DNA from 2 places in the Sporosarcina thermotolerans genome. Region 1 is predicted to be linked to the other one. Evidence: a T-box and tRNA genes for the amino acid it is inferred to sense, from the RefSeq annotation. Region 1 holds a T-box; the other holds one or more tRNA genes.
The links. The T-box of region 1 lies ahead of ileS (isoleucine--tRNA ligase). A T-box ahead of a tRNA ligase gene usually reads a tRNA of that ligase, here a tRNA-Ile.

Region 1 (17,558 bases):
TGGAAGAATTATTCGACTTGGTGCTAGAAGAATTTTACCGAATGGGGATTCGAGATTTGCCTGGCGGAGTCGTATTGACTGGTGGGACTACCAAGTTAGAGGGCATCCTGCAGCTTGCAAGACATGTCTTGAAGACAAGGGTTCGTATCCATACACCTGAGTATATCGGTGTTCGCGAACCAATGTATTCGACGGCTGTGGGTCTTATCCGTTATGCTAATATGGAAGATTCCTATTTTGGTATTTCAGCAGAATCTCAATCTGCAGCAGCTCATAGTGATATGGATTACCCTTCAACACCGAAAAAGAAGGCTACGGTACAGAATAAAGAGAAAAAATCAAGCTTCATGAGCAAGACTAAGAAATTTTTCGATGGATTTTTTGAATGACCAAAAAAAACGGTCTGATTGGGATTAGGAGGAGAGACAATGCTGGATTTTGATACAAATATCGATGCACTCGCAGTCATAAAGGTGATTGGAGTCGGTGGTGGAGGAAACAATGCGGTTAATCGCATGATCGAACATGGAGTACAAGGCGTAGAATTCATCGCGGTGAATACGGATGCACAAGCACTTAACCTATCTGCAGCTGAAGTGAAATTGCAAATCGGTGGAAAACTGACACGCGGACTTGGTGCCGGGGCAAATCCTGAAGTAGGTAAGAAGGCAGCAGAAGAAAGCCGTGAACAGATTGAAGAAGCACTTCGTGGTGCAGATATGGTCTTTGTAACAGCCGGAATGGGAGGCGGAACTGGAACTGGTGCAGCTCCTGTTATCGCCCAAGTGGCTAAGGATCTTGGCGCATTAACAGTTGGTGTTGTTACGCGTCCATTCACGTTTGAAGGTCGAAAACGCCAAACACAAGCAATCGGTGGAATTACTGCAATGAAAGAATCGGTCGATACGCTAATTGTCATTCCAAATGATAAGTTATTGGAAATTGTCGATAAGAATACACCAATGTTGGAAGCTTTCCGTGAAGCTGACAATGTCCTTCGACAAGGTGTACAAGGTATTTCAGATCTAATTGCAGTGCCAGGGCTTATTAACTTGGATTTCGCCGATGTGAAAACAATCATGTCAAATAAAGGTTCTGCACTTATGGGTATCGGTATGTCCACTGGTGAAAACCGTGCTGCAGAAGCTGCGAAAAAAGCGATTTCAAGTCCACTTTTAGAAACTTCTATTGATGGCGCTAAAGGTGTCTTGATGAATATTACAGGCGGTTCCAATTTAAGCTTGTTTGAGGTTCAAGAGGCTGCTGATATAGTGGCATCTGCTTCAGACGAAGATGTAAATATGATTTTCGGTTCCGTCATCAATGATAATTTGAAAGATGAAATTGTTGTTACCGTTATTGCTACAGGTTTCAATGAAGAACAGTTAAGCCCTTCGAAGGCTACAAGAAACCCAGGCTTCGGCGCAACTCGTCAACGTGAACAGCAACCAGTAACAACAATGCATACACGTAGGGAAGAGCCACAACAACAATACCATCAACCTGAGATGGGAAGACAACAGCAAAGCAATCAGCAGGATGATGCATTGGATATTCCAACTTTCCTGCGTAATCGTCAAAGAAGATAATCTTTTGAATAGAAAATCCCCGGAGTCCAAATGGACAAGCCGGGGATTTTTTTGATGTTCATTTAAGGGATTTGTATCACAATGGAACTTGGTCGTATCACAATGTAAAAGCTTCGTATCACAACGTAACTCGTTCGTATCACAATGTAACCACCGTATCACAACTTAAAAGTAACTCCCTTGTATCACAACATAAACTCTTCGTAACACAACATACTTCATTTGGACTTCAGATTTTGTCGTATTTTTACTCAAAATTCATCCTCATTCCGACAAACATTGCAGAATTTGAGTGTTATCCTTACTTTCAAGGAGGGTGGGCTGATGTATGGGGAAATCATTATTGGTATTAACATGGTATTCAACTATGCAATTCTTTCATTCGCCAGCCGAATGGCCAAGTCACAGACAACCTGGAAACGCCTCCTACTTGCATCATTCATTGGCGCCTTTCCAGTCACACTCTTCCCTAACTCTGCTTTCGCAATTGTAATCGCTTTTTTAGGAATGGTTGTTTGTGCCTTTGGGGTATCTTTCACTGCTTGGAAAGGTCCCTCACTCATTGTACTTATAGGCGCACTTTTCGCCGGAGGAGTACTAACCGTATTCACTGACAGATTCATGTTTTCTGATGCCAGAGTGACCGTCTTTGTTTGTGCACTTTTAGCTTATATTTCATTGTACTTATTAAAAACAAAATGGTTGGATGTAAGAATGGCCCGTCAGATGTCAACTTTTTCATACACTTCGGTGCTATCAATTTGGGAAGGAACAACTACGATTCAAGTGTTCATCGATACCGGAAATCGGTGTATTGAACCTCTTACAGGCGAAGCGGTTCACTTCGTATCTTTCAAAGCTGTTGAGTCCATTATACCCAAGGAGCTTGTAAAGCCTTTGCATACATGGAATACCAAAGACATGCATCAACTTTCGAAGATTCCCAAACAGTATCAAAAAAATGCACGTCTTATCCGCCTTCAAACAGTGCAGGGTGCCTCTTGGGCAGTTGGTTTTAAATTCGACCATTGGGTCATCGGGGAAGGAAGTGAGTTGCCAACAGGCTATATTGTCCTTACAAAGGAAGATAATCGTTATCCCGAAGGCGCAGCCGCCATTCTGCATGCCTCTGCATTGGAATCAATAACGGAAGAAAGGGGAACAGAACATGTGGCATAAAATGAAAAATTGGTTATCAATTATTAAAAGTTTCTTTTCAAAAAGAAAAAGTGGCACATATTACATTGGGGGCCACGAATCACTACCAAAACCGTTAACAAGAGAAGAAGAGGCTCAAACAATTCGAGCATTTATGGAAGGTGACATGGATGCAAGAGACACTCTTATCGAAAAGAATTTAAGACTTGTCGTTTATATTGCAAGAAGATTTGATAATACGAATACACATATTGAAGATTTAATAAGTATAGGCACTATTGGACTTATAAAAGCGATCGAAACATTTAAAAGCGATCGCAATATTAAATTAGCGACATACGCTTCACGTTGTATTGAGAATGAAATTTTGATGCACTTACGTAAAACAAACCGGACAAGATCGGAAATTTCATTTGATGAACCTTTGAACTCGGACGCGGATGGCAATGAATTATTGCTTTCGGATATATTGGGCACAGACGAGCATATTATTATTGATGATGTTGAAAAAAAATTAGAGAGACAACATATGATTGAGGCAATTAGTACGTTGGATGAAAGAGAACGATATATTATGGAATGTAGATTTGGCTTAACCGGACATTTGGAAATGACACAGAAGGAAGTAGCTGAATTACTCGGTATTTCGCAATCTTATATATCACGTCTTGAAAAGAAAATCATCTCTGAATTAAGGGATAGATTGAACCATCCGATTGCCTAATGGTTGAAATTGGAGAATCGAATTTCGCATATTCTGCAAGACTGAGGACAAACTATTTCGTACAGTCATCTACAGAATGCGGAGGAAAAGCGAATGATGCGTACAAGAGTGGAAATATGCGGAATCGATACGTCCAATTTGCCATTACTGACGAATGAAGTGATGAAAGAAACGTTTATCCGGCTTCAAAATGGTGACGAATCTGCAAGGGAAGAACTTGTAGTTGGGAACTTGCGATTGGTGCTAAGCCTTGTCCAAAGATTTGCATATAGGGGTGAACAAGCAGACGATCTTTTTCAGGTAGGTTGTATCGGTTTATTGAAGTCAATTGACAATTTCGATTTGAAACATAATGTCCGATTTTCAACGTATGCCGTACCAATGATTATTGGTGAAATTAAAAGGCATTTAAGGGATCACCATGCTATTAGGGTATCCAGATCTCTCAGAGATATTGCTTATAAAGCAATTCGGGCGAAGGAACAATTTGTCAATGATCATCAAAAAGAACCAAGAATCTCCGATTTGGCCGAAATTACAGGTATTCCTGAAGATGATATATTGTTTGCTTTGGATGCAATCCAAGATCCAATGTCCCTACATGAACCAATGAATGGGGATGGTGGAGATCCAGTCTATATTATGGACCAGTTACAAGATAAAAAAGTATCAGAAGAGCGTTGGCTCACTTATGTATCAGTAAAGGAAACTGTTTCAGGAATGACGGAAAGACAGCAATTGATCCTTTCTAAACGATTTTATTTAGGGCAGACTCAGACCGAAATAGCTAAAGAATTAGGTATCTCCCAAGCACAGATTTCAAGGTTAGAGAAAAACGCCATTCAAATTATTCGTGAAGGTATGGAAAATAAATGATGACGGTAACGCAATGCAAATGCATTGCGTTTTTTTCTTGCCGCATTACGCATATCCTGTAAAAAGGAGGAATGTAGATGAGATTTTCCGATTTGCAAAAAAAAGAAGTAATTGAAGTGAAAAAAGGATCGTTCTTGGGATTTGTTCAAGATGCAACAATTGATATGAAAAACGGGAAGATTGCAGTTTTACAAGTTGGAGGGGCAGAAAGGTCGCTTTTTTTAGATTCAAAAATTAAAGATTTGAAGCAAGTTAAATATGACGATGTGTTAACAATAGGAAAAGATATTGTGTTAGTCGGTAAAAAGACCGATACATGATGACTTATCATTGATATGTGAGCATTCACTTGATACAATAAAGCAAAGTAACCCGAAAAGTAGTGATTGCATTGGAAACACTTCAACAACGAATGAAAGTTATAGAAGAAGAGATTCAAGCTGCCTGCACACGTTCAGGACGTAAAAGAAACGATATAACTGTTATTGCCGTAACAAAGCAAGTTTCAGTCGAAAGAACGCAGGAAGTTATTAAAGCCGGTATAGACAACCTTGGAGAAAATCGGCCTGAGGGACTTTTAGGAAAACAGGAAGAGATTACCTTGGATACTATCAACTGGCATTTCATCGGGAACGTCCAAAGTAGGAAAGTTAAGGACATCATTGATAAAGTAGATTTTCTTCATTCCCTTGATCGGATAACTATTGCAAAAGAGATTCAAAAAAGGGCAGCATCTACTATTGATTGCTTTTTACAAGTGAATGTTTCAGGAGAAGAATCCAAATCAGGAATTCAACCGGAAGAACTAAAAGGGTTTCTTCGTGAATTATCGGAATTTGATAAAATACGTGTCATCGGATTAATGACAATGGCACCATTTACAGAGGATGAGGATTTAATCCGTTCGGTATTCCGGTCGTTACGTGTCCTTCGTGACCAGATAGCTGCTCTTAACTTAATAAATGCACCTTGCACAGAATTATCTATGGGAATGTCAAATGATTACACAATAGCAATAGAAGAAGGTGCAACCCATATTAGAATCGGTACCGCTTTAGTCGGATTGGAAAGCGAGGGAGACGGATGAGTATAAAAAGAAAGTTTGAAAAATGGTTTTATCTTGAAGATGAAGAGGAAATCCAACAAGAGCAGCCTGTTCGACAACAGCCGCCTACTCAGGAACAACAGCCAAGGAAAGTGGCATCACGAAAACAGCAAGTGGCGGAAACACAGCAACCAGGCACGGTCGTAAGCTTGCAAAGCCTTCAGAAGTCTTCAAAAGTTGTCCTGTTTGAACCAAGGGTTTATGCAGAAGCACAGGATATTTCCGAACACTTGAAGAATAAAAGGGCAGTAGTTGTAAATTTACAAAGAATTGAAAGAGATCAAGGTATCCGTATTGTAGATTTCCTAAGTGGGACAGTTTATGCGCTTGGGGGAGATATTCAACGTATCGGAACTGATATTTTTTTATGCGTGCCTGAGAACGTCGAAGTGGCAGGTTCCATTTCGGATTTTTTTGAAAGATAGAACTGGATGAGGTGTAGAAACTGATATGATACAAGCTGTTGATTTGATATTTGGTCTAATATTTAAGGGAATACAACTTTACATGATACTCCTCATTATATATATTTTAATGTCGTGGGTACCAGCATCGAGGGAAACTAAATTTGGTATACTCTTAAGCCGGATAACTGAGCCTTATTTGGCCTTTTTCCGCAGATTCATTCCACCACTTGGAATGATTGATATTTCGCCGATCGTTGCTATTTTTGTCTTGAATTATTTAATTACAAGAGGCGTATTTGAAGTATATAGGTTAATCAGAGCCTCACTCATGTGAGGTTTTTTCTATAAAGGGCATTCTCTCAATCATCGTAAGGAGTCGTAAACAATGGAATCCATCTTACAACATTTTAGAAAAGACGAGCAGCCATTCATAGAAACTGTAGTCGGGTGGACGCGGGAAGTTGAGGATACGTATTCTCCGAAGTTAACTGGTTTTCTTGATCCGAGACAGATTTTCATTTTAAGTTCCATCGTAGGAGGCTCTGGTTTGCAATTTGCGGTAAACGGTGCCTTCCTTGAACCGGAACGTCAACGCGCTTTAATCTATCCGGATTATTACGAACCCGAAGATGAAGATTTTCAAGTAATTGTTTTTTCAGTTAGGTATCCTGCAAAATTCATGTCGGTTGAACATCGTGACATTTTAGGATCACTTATGGCACTCGGTATCGACCGTTCGAAATTTGGAGATATACGCCTTAAGGAAGGTGTCGCTCAATTCACCGCAGCAGAAGAGATGAAAGATTATCTTATCGCTAACTTAACTTCAATCGGTAAATCCAAAGTACGTGTTGAAGAAGTCACTTCCGCGGACGACCTAATCGTGATGGCAGAATCATGGAAAGAGGAGCTTCATACAATCAGCTCTTTACGTCTCGACTCAATTGTCGCTTCGTTAGTGAATTATCCGCGTCAAAAAGCGGTCGCACTTGTTCAGAATGATAAAGTGAAAGTGAATCACGTTATTCGTAATCAGCAAGCGTTTGAAGTGAATGAATCAGATATCCTTTCGATTAGAGGTTTTGGGCGTTTTAAAATTATGTCGATTGAAGGCAGAACACGAAAAGATAAAATTAGATTGTTGATAGGGAAGTTAGAATGATTTTTCAGACATCTGTATAAAAACTGCTGTTTTATCTTTTGTGTACATGTATAATAAGAATAAGAAGATTTGAAGAGGAGGAAACAGCAGATGGCATTATCACCGCTTGATATACATAATAAGGAATTCAGCCGTGGCTTCCGCGGGTATGATGAAGATGAGGTCAATGAATTCCTTGAACAAATCATGAAGGACTACGAAAATGTTCTTGAGGAGAACAAGACATTAAAAAATAGTCTTAAGGAAACGAAGGAAAAGATTTCCCACTTTAATTCCATAGAAGAGACATTGCAAAAATCCATTTTAATTGCCCAAGAAGCGGCAGAGGATGTGCGAAGGAATTCACTTCAAGAATCCAAGCTTATCGTTAAAGAAGCGGAAAAGAATGCAGACCGTATTGTTAACGAAGCACTATCCCGTGCTAGGAAGATTGCTATGGAAATTGAAGATTTGAAAAAACAGTCAAAAGTATTCCGAAATCGATTCCGTATGTTAATCGAGGCTCAACTCGACATGATTAAAACGGATGATTGGGAAAGACTTATGGAATATCGACCAGATGCAGAAGAACTTGAAGCTGCCTCTGATGTTGAATAACAAGGATGCTTGACAAACTATTTCCAACACGCATATAATAATTACCATATAAGCAGGAATAGGCGTTGACAGAGAGAGTACTTTCCGTATACACGTATAGCGAGCCGGGGATGGTGGAAGCCTGGTCGATGAACGGAAACGAAAATCACTTTAGAGCCGGATTGACCAAAACCAATCCCGGATGCACCCCGTTATGGTGTTCTGAGCGGCAATATGAGTTCATATTGCAACTAGGGTGGTAACGCGAGAACAAAACCTCGTCCCTTTTTTAGGGGCGGGGTTTTTTATATTCTTCACCACTTAAGAACATTTATTGTTATTTTAGATTTTCCGTTGATTGGAGCGGAAGGCGGCGACTCCAGCGAACACCGTCACGAAGAACGGTGTTTGTGAGCAAAAGCGGAGCGTTGCGAACAGGATGAAGTTAGCCGCTGCCTTAATTTCTGCAAAAACCGCAGAAATACGGCAAATCGAACTCTGCGTGGTTCGATCGGCTGAAGCCGTGCCCGCGGAAAGCGTCCGCCTATAGCTGAAATCAACATTTCAAGGTTATATCTTTTAAAGGAGGAAGTTAAATGGATTACAAAGACACATTGCTAATGCCGAAAACGGAATTTCCAATGCGCGGCAACTTGCCAAATAAAGAACCGCAAATGCAGGAAAAGTGGGAAGAAATGGACATCTATCAAAAAGTCCAAGAACGGACTAAAGACCGTCCCTTCTTCGTACTTCACGACGGGCCACCATACGCAAACGGTGACCTTCATATGGGTCACGCCCTAAACAAAGTACTAAAAGACATGATTGTTCGCCATAAATCAATGACAGGCTTCCATGCTCCATACGTACCAGGCTGGGACACTCACGGTCTTCCAATTGAGCAAGCACTTGTGAACAAAGGTGTAAACCGTAAAGAGCACTCTGTTGCAGAATTCCGCAGAATGTGTGAAGAATATGCCTATAGTCAAATTGACAACCAACGTTCACAATTCAAACGGATCGGTGTGCGTGGTAACTGGGATAACCCATATATCACATTGAAACCAGAATTTGAATCTCGACAAATTGAAGTTTTCGGCGAAATGGCGAAAAAAGGCTATATCTACAAAGGCCTGAAGCCAGTTTACTGGTCCCCTTCAAGTGAATCAGCACTTGCTGAAGCGGAAATTGAATATCAAGATAAAAAATCACCTTCCATTTATGTCGCTTTCCCGATCAAAGACGGATTAGGTGTAGTGGAAGAAGACGTCCGTATTGTTATCTGGACGACAACTCCTTGGACGATTCCTGCAAACCTTGGAATTTCAGTCCATCCGGAATTCAATTACGCAATTGTAGAAGTGGATGGAAATAAATATCTATTGGCAAAAGATCTTGTCGAATTAGTTGCCAAAGAAATTGGCTGGGAATCATACGAAGTTGTACGCGAATTAAAAGGGGCCGACTTAGACCGGGTAATTGCTAAACATCCGTTCTACGATCGTGACTCCCTTGTAATGCTTGGTGAGCATGTAACAGCTGAGGCAGGAACAGGCTGTGTCCATACTGCACCTGGTCACGGTGAGGATGACTTCTATGTTTCGAAACAATATGGAATTGATGCATTATCCCCTGTCAATGACCGGGGTGTCATGACTGAAGAGGCACCTGGATTTGAAGGATTGTTTTATGAAGATGCAAATAAAGAGGTAACGAAGAAGTTGGATGAAGTAGGGGCACTTTTGAAACTTTCATTCATCACGCACTCCTACCCACATGATTGGCGTTCTAAGAAACCAGTCATTTACCGTGCAACGGCGCAATGGTTTGCATCTATCAATTCTTTCCGTAACGAATTGCTTGACGCAATCCGTAATACAAAATTCACTCCAACTTGGGGTGAAACACGTCTTTACAACATGGTACGTGACCGTGGAGATTGGTGTATTTCCCGTCAACGTGTATGGGGTGTTCCAATTCCGGTATTTTACGCGGAAAACGGAGAAGCCATCATTACAGATGAAACTATTTCCAATGTATCTCGCCTATTCCGTGAACATGGTTCAAACATTTGGTTTGAACGTGATGCAAAAGATCTTCTTCCTGAAGGTTTTGAACACGCAGGCAGCCCGAACGGCATCTTCACGAAAGAGACGGACATCATGGATGTTTGGTTCGATTCAGGCTCAACGCATCAAGGTGTGCTTGTAGAGAGAGACGATCTTGTCTATCCTGCAGACCTATATCTTGAAGGAAGCGACCAATACCGTGGTTGGTTCAACTCATCATTGACAACAAGTGTTGCGATCAATGGAATCTCTCCATATAAAGGCTTATTAAGCCATGGCTTCACTTTGGATGGAGAAGGGCGCAAGATGAGTAAATCACTTGGAAACGTAATCGTACCAGCAAAAGTGATGAATCAATTAGGTGCTGATATTCTTCGTCTATGGGTATCGTCTGTAGATTATACGGCAGATGTCCGTGTTTCCGATTCGAACTTTAAGCAAGTATCAGAGGTATACCGTAAAATCCGGAATACCCTCCGTTTCCTACACGGAAATGTATCCGACTTTAATCCGTCAACTGATCGTGTAGCATTTGAAGATATGCGTCCGATTGACCAATACGTCAATGTGAAGCTTCAAGATTTAATTAAGGAAGTATTGAAGTCATATGAAAACTATGAGTTTGCAGGCGTTTATCATGCTGTAAATAATTTCTGTACAGGCGACTTAAGCTCATTCTATTTGGATATCGCTAAAGATGTTGTCTATATCGAAGGTGCGGATCATCCACATCGTCGTGCGATGCAAACGGTTATGTATGATTCCCTGCTTGCACTATTGAAGCTTTTGACTCCAATCATCCCTCATACTACGGATGAAATGTGGGCATTCCTTGAGCATGTTGAAGAGGAAAGCGTCCAATTGACAGACATGCCACAAGCTGAAGAACTTGGTGAATTGGCTACTACGTTACGCGAGCGATTTGCTAAATTGATGCTTGTGCGTGATGATGTATTGAAAGCACTTGAAGAAGCTCGAAATGCTAAAGTAATTGGTAAATCCCTTGAGGCAAAAGTGACTGTCGCATTGCCGGAAAAAATGACTGGAGTATTTGCGGCGGAGGATATCGATTTCGCACAATTCTTTATCGTTTCTAACTTTGTCGAAGGCAAAGATGGGGAAATGTCTACTGATGCACTTAAGCTTGATGCTGCAACAGTTCTTGTTGAAAAAGCGGACGGTGAAAAATGTGATCGCTGCTGGACGATTTCAGAAACTGTCGGCAACGATACGGAACATCCAGAACTATGTTCCCGTTGTGCAGATGTTGTAAAGAAATACTATTCATAAGCAATTTGGTTAAGGCTGTTTGTAACAGTGGCTGAATGCCGTTGTTATAATCAGCCTTTTCTTTGTTTGTATGATATAAGTGTTTTTATGGTAAAATGAAACGGAAACTGTCGGACGGGGGTTTTGGGTATGTTCATTTATTACGGGATAGCAATTATTTTAATACTGTTAGATCAGCTGACAAAATGGCTTGTTGTACAAAATATGAATTTAGGTGAAAGAATTCCAATTATGGACCCTTACCTTGCACTCCTCTCGCACCGTAACAAAGGAGCGGCATGGGGAATGCTTGAAGGGCAAATGTGGCTATTTTACGTTGTCACAGTAATTGTTGTGGGAGGTATAATCTATTTCTTCCACAAGGAAAGCAAAGGCCAACCTTTACTTAGTACAAGCTTGATGTTTTTATTAGGAGGGGCGCTTGGTAACTTCATTGATCGATTATGGCGTAAAGAAGTTGTCGATTTCGTCGACGTAATCATCCCAATCGTCAATTATGATTTCCCGATTTTTAATGTTGCAGACGCAGCATTGACAATAGGGGTAGTACTAATGATCATTCACGTAATATTAGATGAAAAAAAGAACAAGAAAAAGGTGTCATAATGGAACCGATTGAAATTGTAGTATCAGAAGATATGGAAAAAGGACGAATCGATAAAGCATTATCGACGTACAATCCTGAATGGTCACGGACACAGATTCAGCAATGGGTTAAAGATGGTGCGATTTTAGTGAATGAAGAACAAGTGAAAGCCAATTATAAGGTGAAAACAGGAGATATTATCGTAGTTGTCGAGCCTGAGTTGGAAGAACTTGATATTGTTGCTGAGGATCTTGACTTGGAAATTGTTTATGAAGACAGCGATGTCCTTGTTGTCAATAAACCCCGTGGAATGGTCGTTCATCCAGCGCCGGGTCATAGTCGCGGAACACTTGTTAACGGGTTGATGCACCAAGTGAACGATCTATCGGGTATTAACGGTGTTATGCGTCCCGGTATCGTCCATCGAATCGATAAGGATACCTCGGGTTTGCTAATGGTCGCGAAAAATGACCAGGCACATGTATCTCTTGTAAACCAACTTGTCGATAAATCCGTTACACGTGTATATACAGCACTTGTGCATGGTCATATCCCGCATGACCAGGGAACGATTGATGCACCTATCGGAAGAGATCCGAGGGACCGTCAAAGCATGACGATTATAGATAAAGGAAAGCATGCCGTTACGCACTTCAATGTTTTAGAACGTTTCGGGGACTTCACATTAGTCGAATGTAGGTTGGAAACAGGAAGAACCCATCAGATTCGTGTGCATATGAAGTATATTGGACATCCACTTGCAGGGGATCCTAAATATGGCCCGAAGAAAACAATCGACTTCAATGGACAGGTTTTGCATGCTGGGACAATCGGCTTCAAACATCCGAAGACAGGCGAATATCTGGAGTTTACACAACCTTTGCCGGAGGACTTCAAAAACCTGATTGAAAAAATGCAAAACGAAAAACGTTGACATTGTAAATATATAAGTCTATACTAAAACTGAAATTGAATAGCGATACCTTTAAAGACAGTCCAGAGAGGCTGGGAAGGTTGCACGGAAAGTATTTATGAACAGCTGCACGCTGTTCTTGAATACGCTTATTTCTGCACGTATACCTCCTGCCATCTTGGTAGGAGTATTTTTTTACGTAAAAATAGAAAGTGCACCTCGAGTAGAAGATTAAATTATAGGAGGAATTTTCATGACGGAAAAAGCAATCATTCTTGACGAACAGGCAATATCACGAGCGGTAACAAGAATCGCCTACGAGATCATTGAAAAGAATAAAGGAATCGATGAATGTATTCTTGTCGGCATCAAAACAAGAGGTGCAGTCCTTGCAAAACGTCTTGCAGAAAGGATCAAGCAAATTGAAGGAAGACCGATTTTGACTGGTGAGTTGGATATTACGCTGTATAGGGATGATCTTCAACATAAACATGGAAACCATGAACCACTTGTCCACCAAGTCGACATTGAACACGATGTAACGGAAAAGAAAGTGATTCTTGTTGACGATGTGCTTTACACAGGAAGAACGGTGAGAGCGGCGATGGATGCTGTTATCGATTTAGGTAGACCAGCGGCAATTCAGCTTGCAGTCCTTGTTGACAGGGGACACCGCGAATTACCAATTCGACCTGATTTTGTCGGTAAAAACATTCCGACATCAAGTGAAGAACGGGTAGTCGTCAATGTCGTTGAAGAAGATGGCTCGGACGGCGTAACGATTCACGCAAAATAAAGAAAAATCCGAATAGGGACAGGTGAGAAATGATGAGTGACAACAAAGTGTTAGATGTACATGATAAACCAGATGCTGGTAAATGGCTCGCCCTTAGTTTGCAGCATATGTTTGCAATGTTTGGAGCAACAATCCTTGTTCCGCAATTAGTCGGCTTAAGCCCAGCAATTGCCTTACTCACAAGCGGACTTGCGACAATCGTCTTCGTCCTTGTCACACGGTTCAAAGTTCCGGCTTACCTGGGTTCATCTTTCGCATTCATTGCGCCGATAATAGTGGCTACAGAAAATGGTGGAATTGGAAGCGCGATGATCGGAAGCATGTTTGTCGCCCTCGTGTATGCACTCGTATCGTTATTGATCTGGACGACGGGATCTGGGTGGATCATGGAATTCCTACCACCAGTCGTAGTCGGACCGGTGATCATGGTAATCGGATTAGCTTTGGCACCGACGGCAGTCAGCATGGCAAGTACAATCCAAGTGGATGGCGAAGCGCAATACAATCTTCTGCATTTCTCGGCAGCGATTGTCACATTGGCAGCAGCGATCATCTGCCTCATGTTCTTTAGAGGAGTGGTCAGCCTCATGCCTGTCCTGATCGGAATAGTCGTCGGTTACATATACTCTGCGGCAATCGGAATATTGGACTTCACAAAAGTGCATGAAGCCGATTGGATTGCAATGCCGGAATTCCTAATTCCTGGAATAGACTATGACTTTGTTGTTACTCCAACATTGCTTGCAATCATGGTTCCAATATCAATCGTTACAATTTCGGAGCATATCGGTCACCAGCTTGTATTAGGTCGTGTTGTCAATAAAGACTTTATCAGAGACCCTGGTTTGAACAGGTCCTTACTTGGAGACGGGTTAGGAACTCTCCTAAGTGGATTCCTTGGAGGTCCACCGAAAACAACTTACGGTGAAAACATCGGAGTAATGGCAATCACTCGCGTGTATAGCATCTACGTCATTATTGGCGCGGCAGTATTCGCGATATTGTTCTCTTTCATCGGCAAGCTGATGGCAGTTATCGCAACGATTCCGACAGCAGTGCTCGGTGGGATATCGATTCTACTGTTTGGGATCATCGCTTCATCAGGATTGAGGATGCTCGTCGATCACAAAGTGGATTTTGGACAGCAACGGAATCTCGTTATCGCCTCGGTCATACTTGTCATCGGAATCGGCGGCGCGTCAATCCATTTCAGCGAAACATTCCAAGTCGGGGGAATGGCGCTTGCTGCTATCGTCGGTGTGCTACTTAACATGATATTGCCAGGCAGATCAAATGATAGTTTAGCTGATAGTCAAACAGAATAGAAAGACCTTTTAAAATTGTACTGAGAGACAAGGAAAGGTTCAGTAGACTGATAGTCATTTAATCTAAATGACGGTTGTTCAGTCATGCCCACTGGCCTTTCCATTTAACGGAAAGGCCATTTTTTTATCCAAAACGGAAGGGGATTTTCAAAATGAAAAACCTATTATCAATGAAAGATTTAACAATCGACGAAATTTCAGCTATTTTGGATCGTGCCGCAATGTTAAAAAGATATGGAATCCGCGCTTTACCTCAAAAATATATGGTTAGCAATCTATTCTTTGAACCAAGTACACGGACAAAAATGAGTTTTGAGGTGGCGGAACGGAAATTGGGTCTTGAAACGATCCCCTTTGAAGCTAATTCTTCAAGTGCAGTAAAGGGAGAAACGTTGTACGACACACTTCGCACCCTTGAAGAAATCGGATTGGATGCAGTCGTCATTAGACATCCCGAAGAAGGCTATTATGAGGATCTCGTCGGAAAAATGAATATGGCAATTATCAACGGTGGTGATGGATCAGGACAACATCCAACACAATCATTGCTTGACTTGTTCACGATAAAAGAAACGCTCGGCGGCTTTAAAGGGTTAAATGTGCTCATCGCCGGTGACATTTCCCATAGTAGAGTTGCAAAGTCGAATGCAGATGCTCTTGTAAAGCTTGGTGCAAATGTGAAATTCCTATGCCCCCCGGAGTGGGCAGGTGATTTCCCATCAGTGAGTGACTGGGATGAAGTGATCTACACAAGCGATGTTGTCATGCTTCTGAGAGTTCAGCACGAAAGACATGATGGCAAAATGAGGTTTACGAAGGAAGAATACCATGAGAAGTATGGTTTGACAGTTGAACGGGAAAGGGAAATGAAGCCCGGATCGATCATCATGCATCCTGCACCGGTTAACCGGGACGTTGAAATAGCGGGAAGTCTTGTCGAATGCAGCCGATCAATGATTTATAAGCAAGTTGAAAATGGTGTCTATATACGTGCGGCTATCTTAGAAACGATTTTACAAAAGGAGGAATTGGCATGGGAAAGATCATCAAGAGTGCATATGTTTTGAATAATGAAGGTGAAAAGGTTTTAGTTGATGTCCGAATTGAGGGGGACCGAATATCCGAAATTAGCGCCGATTTGAATGTAGGGAATTCCGAAGTGATTGAAGGCAATGGTCTGCTGCTTGCACCGGGATTCATCGACGTCCATGTCCATTTGCGCGAACCTGGCGGGGAACATAAAGAAACAATTGAAACAGGTACACTTGCGGCTGCTAAAGGCGGGTATACAACAATTTGCGCAATGCCGAATACGAGACCGGTTCCCGATACAAAAGAAAACTTATCCTTAGTCAATAAATTGATCGCAGATAAAGCACATATTCGAGTGCTGCCATACGCTTCTATAACAATTAGGGAAGCTGGAAAAGAGCGGACGAACTTGAAAGAATTGAAGGAGAACGGTGCATTCGCATTCACAGATGACGGCGTCGGCATCCAGCAAGCGGGAATGATGTTCGAAGCGATGCAAGACGCTGCGGAAATCGGTATGCCAATTGTCGCGCATTGTGAAGACAATACATTAATATACGGCGGAGCAATGCATGAAGGGAAACGGAATAAAGAGCTTGGACTTCCGGGAATCCCTTCAGTGGCAGAATCGGTTCATATCGTCCGCGATATTCTTCTTGCGGAAGCAGCTAACGCCCATTACCACGTGTGCCACGTGAGTACGAAAGAATCTGTAAGGGTCATCCGCGATGCGAAGAAAGCCGGAGTTCATGTAACGGCTGAAGTAAGTCCTCATCATCTGATTTTATCTGAAGAGGATATCCCAGGTGATGATGCTGATTGGAAGATGAACCCACCACTTCGCGGAGTAGAGGATTTGCTTGCGTTGCAAGAAGGGCTAATGGATGGAACACTTGACTTCATCGCAACAGATCATGCACCGCATACAGCGGAAGAGAAAAATGCCGGTTTTGCCAACGCGCCTTTTGGGATTACAGGATTCGAAACAGCATTCCCTCTTCTTTACACGCATTTTGTAAAAGAAGGTAAATGGACATTGAAGCAATTGATCGACTGGATGACTATCAAGCCTGCCGCTGTATTTGATCTTCCTTACGGGAAAATTGAAGTCGGTGCTCAAGCTGATCTCGTTCTCCTTGATTTGAATAAAGAACAAGTAATCGACCGGGAGACGTTTTTGTCCAAAGGGAAAAATACACCTTTTGACGGCTGGAATTGTGCTGGATGGCCTGTAACAACAATTTTCGGAGGACAAATCGTTTGGCAGGATAGTGAAGGAAGCACAGCTGATCAAACGGAAAATATATCAAAACAGCAGGTGAGAGTATGATCATCCAGGACCGAATGAAAGTGTCGGGACAACGGGAAATTGCAAAGAATATATTTGAAATGAAATTAACTGGCAAGTTGGTGGGGGAAATTAGTTCCCCCGGCCAGTTTGTCCATATACGAGTATCGGACTCATTCGAACCTCTGTTGAGAAGACCGATTTCGATCGCATCTATTGATAATGAAAGAAATGAAATGACAATCATTTATCGTGCAGAGGGTAGGGGCACGACATTGCTTTCCCTGAAAAGGGAAGGTGAGGTAGTGGATGTTCTTGGTCCATTGGGGAATGGGTTTCCAGTAGATGAAACATCCGCAGGCGAAACTGCTATTCTTGTCGGGGGGGGAATTGGTGTACCTCCTTTGTATGAGCTATCAAAACAACTAACTGCTAAAGGTGTTAAGTGCATTCATATATTAGGATTTCAAACTGAGTCTCTCTCTTTTTACGAGGAAGAATTCAGCGTTTTGGGAGATACATATATAGCTACAGTAGATGGCACGAAAGGAACTGCGGGCTTTGTCACAGATGTGATGGCGGAAATTGGCGATGGATTTGCGACTTACTATAGTTGTGGTCCGATCCCGATGCTCAACGCCGTGCAAACAGCATACGCCGAA
Region 2 (5,784 bases), 240 kb from region 1:
CCCGCACTTTCAATGCGGAAGTAGTTCAGTGGTAGAATACGACCTTGCCAAGGTCGGGGTCGCGGGTTCGAATCCCGTCTTCCGCTCCACTTTCTTAAGCCGGGGTGGCGGAACTGGCAGACGCACAGGACTTAAAATCCTGCGGTAGGTGACTACCGTACCGGTTCGATTCCGGTTCTCGGCACCAATTTTCTTATAAAGATGCGCCCGTAGCTCAATTGGATAGAGCGTCTGACTACGGATCAGAAGGTTGTGGATTCGACTTCTGCCGGGCGCGCCATTTTAAATCACGGGAAGTAGCTCAGCTTGGTAGAGCACTTGGTTTGGGACCAAGGGGTCGCAGGTTCGAATCCTGTCTTCCCGACCACTTCTTTGGGGCCTTAGCTCAGCTGGGAGAGCGCCTGCCTTGCACGCAGGAGGTCAGCGGTTCGATCCCGCTAGGCTCCACCATATAATTAAAATAGTTTTCCTGGCGGCGTAGCTCAGCTGGCTAGAGCGTACGGTTCATACCCGTAAGGTCGGGGGTTCGATCCCCTCTGCCGCCATCCTAAAGGACCTTTAGCTCAGTTGGTTAGAGCAGACGGCTCATAACCGTCCGGTCGCAGGTTCGAGTCCTGCAAGGTCCACCACTATTTGTATACACACGGAGGAATACCCAAGCCTGGCTGAAGGGATCGGTCTTGAAAACCGACAGGGGTGTTAAAGCCCGCGGGGGTTCGAATCCCTCTTCCTCCGCCATTATTTTTAAACAGACATAGTGGCTGGAAACAAAATAGTAAGCGTAGGATATAAAAATCTTACGAATAACATTATCGCGGGGTGGAGCAAGTCGCATCACGCAGAATGCGATTTGTATAATTTCCTAAAAGGAAATTATAGTTAAGTCCTAAAGCAAGACAGTAAGCGTAGGATAAAAAAATCTTACAACTAACATTATCGCGGGGTGGAGCAGTGGTAGCTCGTCGGGCTCATAACCCGAAGGTCACAGGTTCAAATCCTGTCCCCGCAACCAAATGGTCCCGTGGTGTAGCGGTTAACATGCCTGCCTGTCACGCAGGAGATCGCCGGTTCGATCCCGGTCGGGACCGCCATTTCTTTTAAGATACATAGTAACCGAGAAAAATAGTTATGATGTATGATTGGCTCAGTAGCTCAGTCGGTAGAGCAAAGGACTGAAAATCCTTGTGTCGGCGGTTCGATTCCGTCCTGAGCCACCATTCTTGCGGGTGTAGTTTAGTGGTAAAACCTCAGCCTTCCAAGCTGATGATGAGGGTTCGATTCCCTTCACCCGCTCCATGGGGCCTATAGCTCAGCTGGTTAGAGCGCACGCCTGATAAGCGTGAGGTCGGTGGTTCGAGTCCACTTAGGCCCACCATTTTCCGCAGTAGCTCAGTGGTAGAGCAATCGGCTGTTAACCGATCGGTCGTAGGTTCGAGTCCTACCTGCGGAGCCAATTTTATACGGGGAAGTACTCAAGAGGCTCAAGAGGCGCCCCTGCTAAGGGCGTAGGTCGCGAAAGCGGTGCGAGGGTTCGAATCCCTCCTTCTCCGCCATATTTATATGGCCCCTTGGTCAAGCGGTTAAGACACCGCCCTTTCACGGCGGTAACACGGGTTCGAATCCCGTAGGGGTCATTTCATAAAGACAGCCACATCCATTTTAAAGGATGTGGCTGTCTTTTATTTATCTTCTGTATAACTGTCTTTTAGATGATATGGAATATCGCCAATAGGGGATTCAATCCCTTCGTCATCTAGTCTCTCTTCGTATTCTTCGGATAACTCAGACCTGACGTACCCGCGTGCCTCCCCAGTAATATCCGTGCTAACAAAATCCTCCAATTCTTCAGCAGAACCATCAGAGATTTCATCATAGTATAATGTATTATAATTATCACGGTCTCCAGTGAAATCGGATGGTGTTTCAGAAGTACCGGATTTCGCTATTTCTTGAAAGCTGTCTTCACCGTCTCTATGGAGTCCTTCTCTACGATCACGATCAGCAAATGAATTAGGATTTGCCATGATTAATATATCCTTTTCCGATGGTCTATCATTTGGTATATCTTGGTCAGGGCTATGTTCGATGCAGTAGGTTGTATAAGGCAATGCTTCGAGCCGTTCGAAAGGTATTTCACGGTTGCATAATTCACAATAACCATATGTTCCGTCTGAAAGGGCTTGTAATGCATTTTCTGCTTTGTTGAATTCATCGCCTGCATGTACATTCAATGCCATGTCTTTTTGGCGTTCAAAGAGTTCTGTTCCCAGGTCGCCAGGATGATTGTCGTATGATGACAATTCGCCTACAGCATCTCTTTCTGAATTTCTGATATCGGTCTCTTTTTCCGTTTTAGCATATTGTGTTTTCATTTCCATCAATTCTTGTTTAATTATGTTTTTTTGTTGATCGGATAACATATTCAGCACATCCTTTTTTGTATTATCGATAGTATGGACTTTGTGGACGTTTCTCATAGCAATTAAAGTGTTTCCTTTATCAATTCCCTTGAGATAGGATAAGCTAAACCTTGAGTTTTATTATTTAATCGCTCGTTCTTTTCAAAAAGCGCTCGTTTATTCCCACAAGCTCTCATTCTTTCCCTCACCAATACTCAACTAAAACACCCCCGCCAATAAAAAAACAGGCGAGGGTAAAATTCCCCCGCCTGTTAGAGATTAATCAAAAAGAATGCCGACTAAAATTCCAATTCCTAAAAGTAATCCAAAAAGAGTATTTGTTATCGCTGTGTTCTTCATTGCAGGCATGACCTGTAGTGGAACAGTAAATGATCTGAACGTAGATATAGCATTAATGGGTTTCTTAACACTAAGTAATACAAGCAACGCCCATGGTGTTAGGTGACCGAGTAAAATAAGTGCAATGACCCAAATGTAAGAAATGACGAAAAATAATGTAAGTATGGTGATGGCATTGTTTCTTCCGACTAAGATAGCCAACGTTTTTCTTCCGCCTTCTTTATCGCCTTCAAGGTCACGGATATTATTGGACATCATAATTGCAGCGACAAGAAGCATGCTTGGTATAGAAATAAGTACAGCATCTGTCGTAACAGTACCTGTCTGAATATAAAAGGCAATCAGGATCAGAAGCATACCCATGACTACACCTGAAACAAGCTCTCCAAAAGGTGTGTAAGCGATTGGAAGCGGACCGCCGGTATAAAGATAGCCAATCAGCATTGAAATGGCTCCAACGAGTGCAAGACCCCAAGATGTTTGCATACAGATGTAAATTCCGATAAGAACGGATATTGCATAAAGTGCAAGGGCTATGTTTAAAACGGTTTTAGGCTTTACACCATTACGGACAATCGTTCCTCCAATACCGATGGAATGTTCAGTGTCCAACCCAAGTTTGAAATCATAATACTCATTGAACATATTCGTTGCCATTTGTATTAAAATGCTTGCCAAAAGCATGGCGAAAAATAATGGGAAATGAAGTTTTCCGTAAGTCAGCGCGATCATTGTTCCGAGGAAAACCGGAGCGAACGCTGCTGTTAATGTATGCGGGCGTGTAAGTTGCCACCAAATACGCCATCCAGTATCTGCTTTAATAGTATGTTGCAATTTATTCTCTCCTATCCTAATGTTTCCGTTATCCATTGTACTCCAAAATGCATTAAAGAGGTATCCCCTTTGCATTATCTATGCGAGAAACGGGTAAATTCGGTATAATAAAAGTAAGAAATTTATTCTTCATTTAAAATACAGGTTCGGAAGTTGAGCTGCAGGTTGATTGAACATGAAGGAGAGAATATGATGAGTCATAAAATCACAGATGTGCAGAAAAACCGGGAGGTGACGATATCTCCCGCTACACGTTTTTTTACGGAGACTGTTGAAGTGGGGCGTTTATCCGCATTGTCATTTTTTGAAGCCGGCGTGTCCCTTTATAAGAACGAACGCTTTTATTGGCAGAACTCAGATAAAACATTGACTCTTGTTGGGATTGGACATGCTTATACATTATCAAATCAAAAGAAAACGAATCGCTATATGGATATATCGGAAAAGTGGAAGCAATTATGTTCTGTCTTGATAAAAGAGGAAAAGGATGTTGATCCTATTCTTTTTGGTGGATTTTCCTTTGATGAAGAAAACCGAAGGAATTCTGAATGGGACGAGTTTCCATCTGCCTTTTTTGTCGTTCCTTCTTTTCAAATGAAAATCGAGGAAGGTAGAACACTGATTTCCATCAATATGATTACGGACAAAAAGGAAGCAGCTGAAGACTTTGAAAGGTTGCGTGAGGAAAGGGACCATCTCATCCATCTTGCCCAGGTTGAGGAATTTGATTTTACCGACTCGAATGCAATTTTATCGACGAATGAGCGAAACAAAGAGCATTATCTAAATGCAGTGGAAAATGTAACAAAATCCATCAGAAATGGCAAAGCCGATAAAGCTGTAATTGCACGTGTAATAGAGCTCCAATTTGAACATGACGTAAATGATGTTAGTGTGCTGCATTCCATATCGAATGAACAGCAAGAGAGCTATCACTTTGGACTTCAAAAGGGAAATTCACTCTTTTTTGGTGCAACACCTGAACGTTTAATAGAAATCCGCGATGGTAAAGCCTATTCGGCATGTGTAGCCGGTTCAATTAGGCGTGGAAAAACGGCAGCTGAAGATCGGAAGCTTGGAGAAGAGCTTTTGGGTGATCGGAAAAATCGTGAGGAACATCAATACGTTGTCGGTATGATTTCGAGTATTTTTGAATCCTATTGCAATGAGGTACGGATCCCTAAAGCACCTAAATTGATGAAGATCAGGGATATCCAGCATCTTTTTACACCTGTTGAAGGAAAACTTGGGCAGGAAGTTGATATCTTTTCTTTCGTAGAAGCTTTACATCCAACACCTGCACTTGGTGGCGTTCCAACGGATGTCGCATTAAAAATTATTGGGGAAGAAGAAGGAATGGATCGCGGGTTTTATGCTGGTCCGATAGGCTGGACTGATGCCGCTTGCAATGGGGAATTTGCAGTAGCCATCCGTTCTTCGTTGATAAAAGAAGACCATGCCTATTTGTACGCGGGAGGGGGAATTGTAGCAGATTCTAACCCTGAGGAAGAATACGAAGAGACATGGGTGAAGTTTAGACCAGTTTTAAGGGCGCTTGGAGGAAAGCTTAATGGATGACCGGACAGTGTTAACAAATCATGTTTTACGAATGACAGATACTTTATTGAAAGCTGGAGTAAAGGCTGCTGTAATTAGCCCAGGCTCACGTTCCACGCCACTCGCATATGCATTTGCAGCTTCAAAAGAACTTCAGACATATATGCAGGTAGATGAAAGATCGGCCGGCTATTTTGCTTTAGGCCTTGCGAAGGCTACCGGGAACCCAGTTGCGCTTTTATGCACTTCCGGAACTGCAGCATCCAATTATCATCCGGCAATCACGGAAGCGTTTTATGCACGTGTGCCTTTAATTGTACTTACTGCTGACCGTCCGCATGAATTACGAGGCGTTGGGGCTCCGCAGGCGATTGACCAATTGAATATGTATGGTAAGCATGTAAAGTTCAGTGTGGATCTTCCACTGGCGGAAGAGAATGAAGAACTTGATTGGTTCTTGGAGCGGCATGTCAATCGTGCGGTTTCAATCGCAATGACGAAACCAATGGGGCCAATCCATTTGAATGTCCCGCTGCGTGAACCTTTACTGATCGATTTTGAAATGAAAGTTGCACAGTCCACATTTATTGAAAGAGTGCATGGAGAAATTGAGCTTTCGACTCAACAAAGGCGG

Region 2: it encodes a tRNA-Ile, which carries the amino acid that the T-box ahead of ileS (isoleucine--tRNA ligase) is inferred to sense. The anticodon was not compared.

Annotation. Positions count from the first base shown of each region.
Region 1 covers NZ_JBHSRM010000013.1:444,731-462,288, reverse strand. Annotated here, with positions in the region: gene ftsA (cell division protein FtsA) at 1-389, shown strand, start outside; gene ftsZ (cell division protein FtsZ) at 429-1,589, shown strand; gene ACFPZG_RS10155 (sigma-E processing peptidase SpoIIGA) at 1,914-2,768, shown strand; gene sigE (RNA polymerase sporulation sigma factor SigE) at 2,770-3,471, shown strand; gene sigG (RNA polymerase sporulation sigma factor SigG) at 3,565-4,347, shown strand; gene ACFPZG_RS10140 (PRC-barrel domain-containing protein) at 4,425-4,667, shown strand; gene ACFPZG_RS10135 (YggS family pyridoxal phosphate-dependent enzyme) at 4,739-5,434, shown strand; gene ACFPZG_RS10130 (cell division protein SepF) at 5,431-5,877, shown strand; gene ACFPZG_RS10125 (YggT family protein) at 5,903-6,193, shown strand; gene ACFPZG_RS10120 (YlmH family RNA-binding protein) at 6,245-7,021, shown strand; gene ACFPZG_RS10115 (DivIVA domain-containing protein) at 7,112-7,618, shown strand; T-box leader at 7,675-7,886, shown strand; gene ileS (isoleucine--tRNA ligase) at 8,194-10,956, shown strand; gene lspA (signal peptidase II) at 11,086-11,562, shown strand; gene ACFPZG_RS10100 (RluA family pseudouridine synthase) at 11,562-12,476, shown strand; gene pyrR (bifunctional pyr operon transcriptional regulator/uracil phosphoribosyltransferase PyrR) at 12,709-13,251, shown strand; gene ACFPZG_RS10090 (uracil-xanthine permease family protein) at 13,281-14,576, shown strand; gene ACFPZG_RS10085 (aspartate carbamoyltransferase catalytic subunit) at 14,729-15,643, shown strand; gene ACFPZG_RS10080 (dihydroorotase) at 15,610-16,938, shown strand; gene ACFPZG_RS10075 (dihydroorotate dehydrogenase electron transfer subunit) at 16,935-17,558, shown strand, end outside.
Region 2 covers NZ_JBHSRM010000013.1:690,314-696,097, reverse strand. Annotated here, with positions in the region: tRNA gene ACFPZG_RS11470 (tRNA-Leu) at 1-6, shown strand, start outside; tRNA gene ACFPZG_RS11465 (tRNA-Gly) at 15-89, shown strand; tRNA gene ACFPZG_RS11460 (tRNA-Leu) at 99-187, shown strand; tRNA gene ACFPZG_RS11455 (tRNA-Arg) at 204-280, shown strand; tRNA gene ACFPZG_RS11450 (tRNA-Pro) at 291-367, shown strand; tRNA gene ACFPZG_RS11445 (tRNA-Ala) at 375-450, shown strand; tRNA gene ACFPZG_RS11440 (tRNA-Met) at 472-545, shown strand; tRNA gene ACFPZG_RS11435 (tRNA-Ile) at 553-629, shown strand; tRNA gene ACFPZG_RS11430 (tRNA-Ser) at 646-738, shown strand; tRNA gene ACFPZG_RS11425 (tRNA-Met) at 938-1,012, shown strand; tRNA gene ACFPZG_RS11420 (tRNA-Asp) at 1,016-1,091, shown strand; tRNA gene ACFPZG_RS11415 (tRNA-Phe) at 1,142-1,217, shown strand; tRNA gene ACFPZG_RS11410 (tRNA-Gly) at 1,223-1,296, shown strand; tRNA gene ACFPZG_RS11405 (tRNA-Ile) at 1,299-1,375, shown strand; tRNA gene ACFPZG_RS11400 (tRNA-Asn) at 1,379-1,453, shown strand; tRNA gene ACFPZG_RS11395 (tRNA-Ser) at 1,463-1,553, shown strand; tRNA gene ACFPZG_RS11390 (tRNA-Glu) at 1,563-1,634, shown strand; gene ACFPZG_RS11385 (TraR/DksA C4-type zinc finger protein) at 1,680-2,420, opposite strand; gene ACFPZG_RS11380 (1,4-dihydroxy-2-naphthoate polyprenyltransferase) at 2,679-3,593, opposite strand; gene ACFPZG_RS11375 (isochorismate synthase) at 3,786-5,171, shown strand; gene menD (2-succinyl-5-enolpyruvyl-6-hydroxy-3-cyclohexene-1-carboxylic-acid synthase) at 5,164-5,784, shown strand, end outside.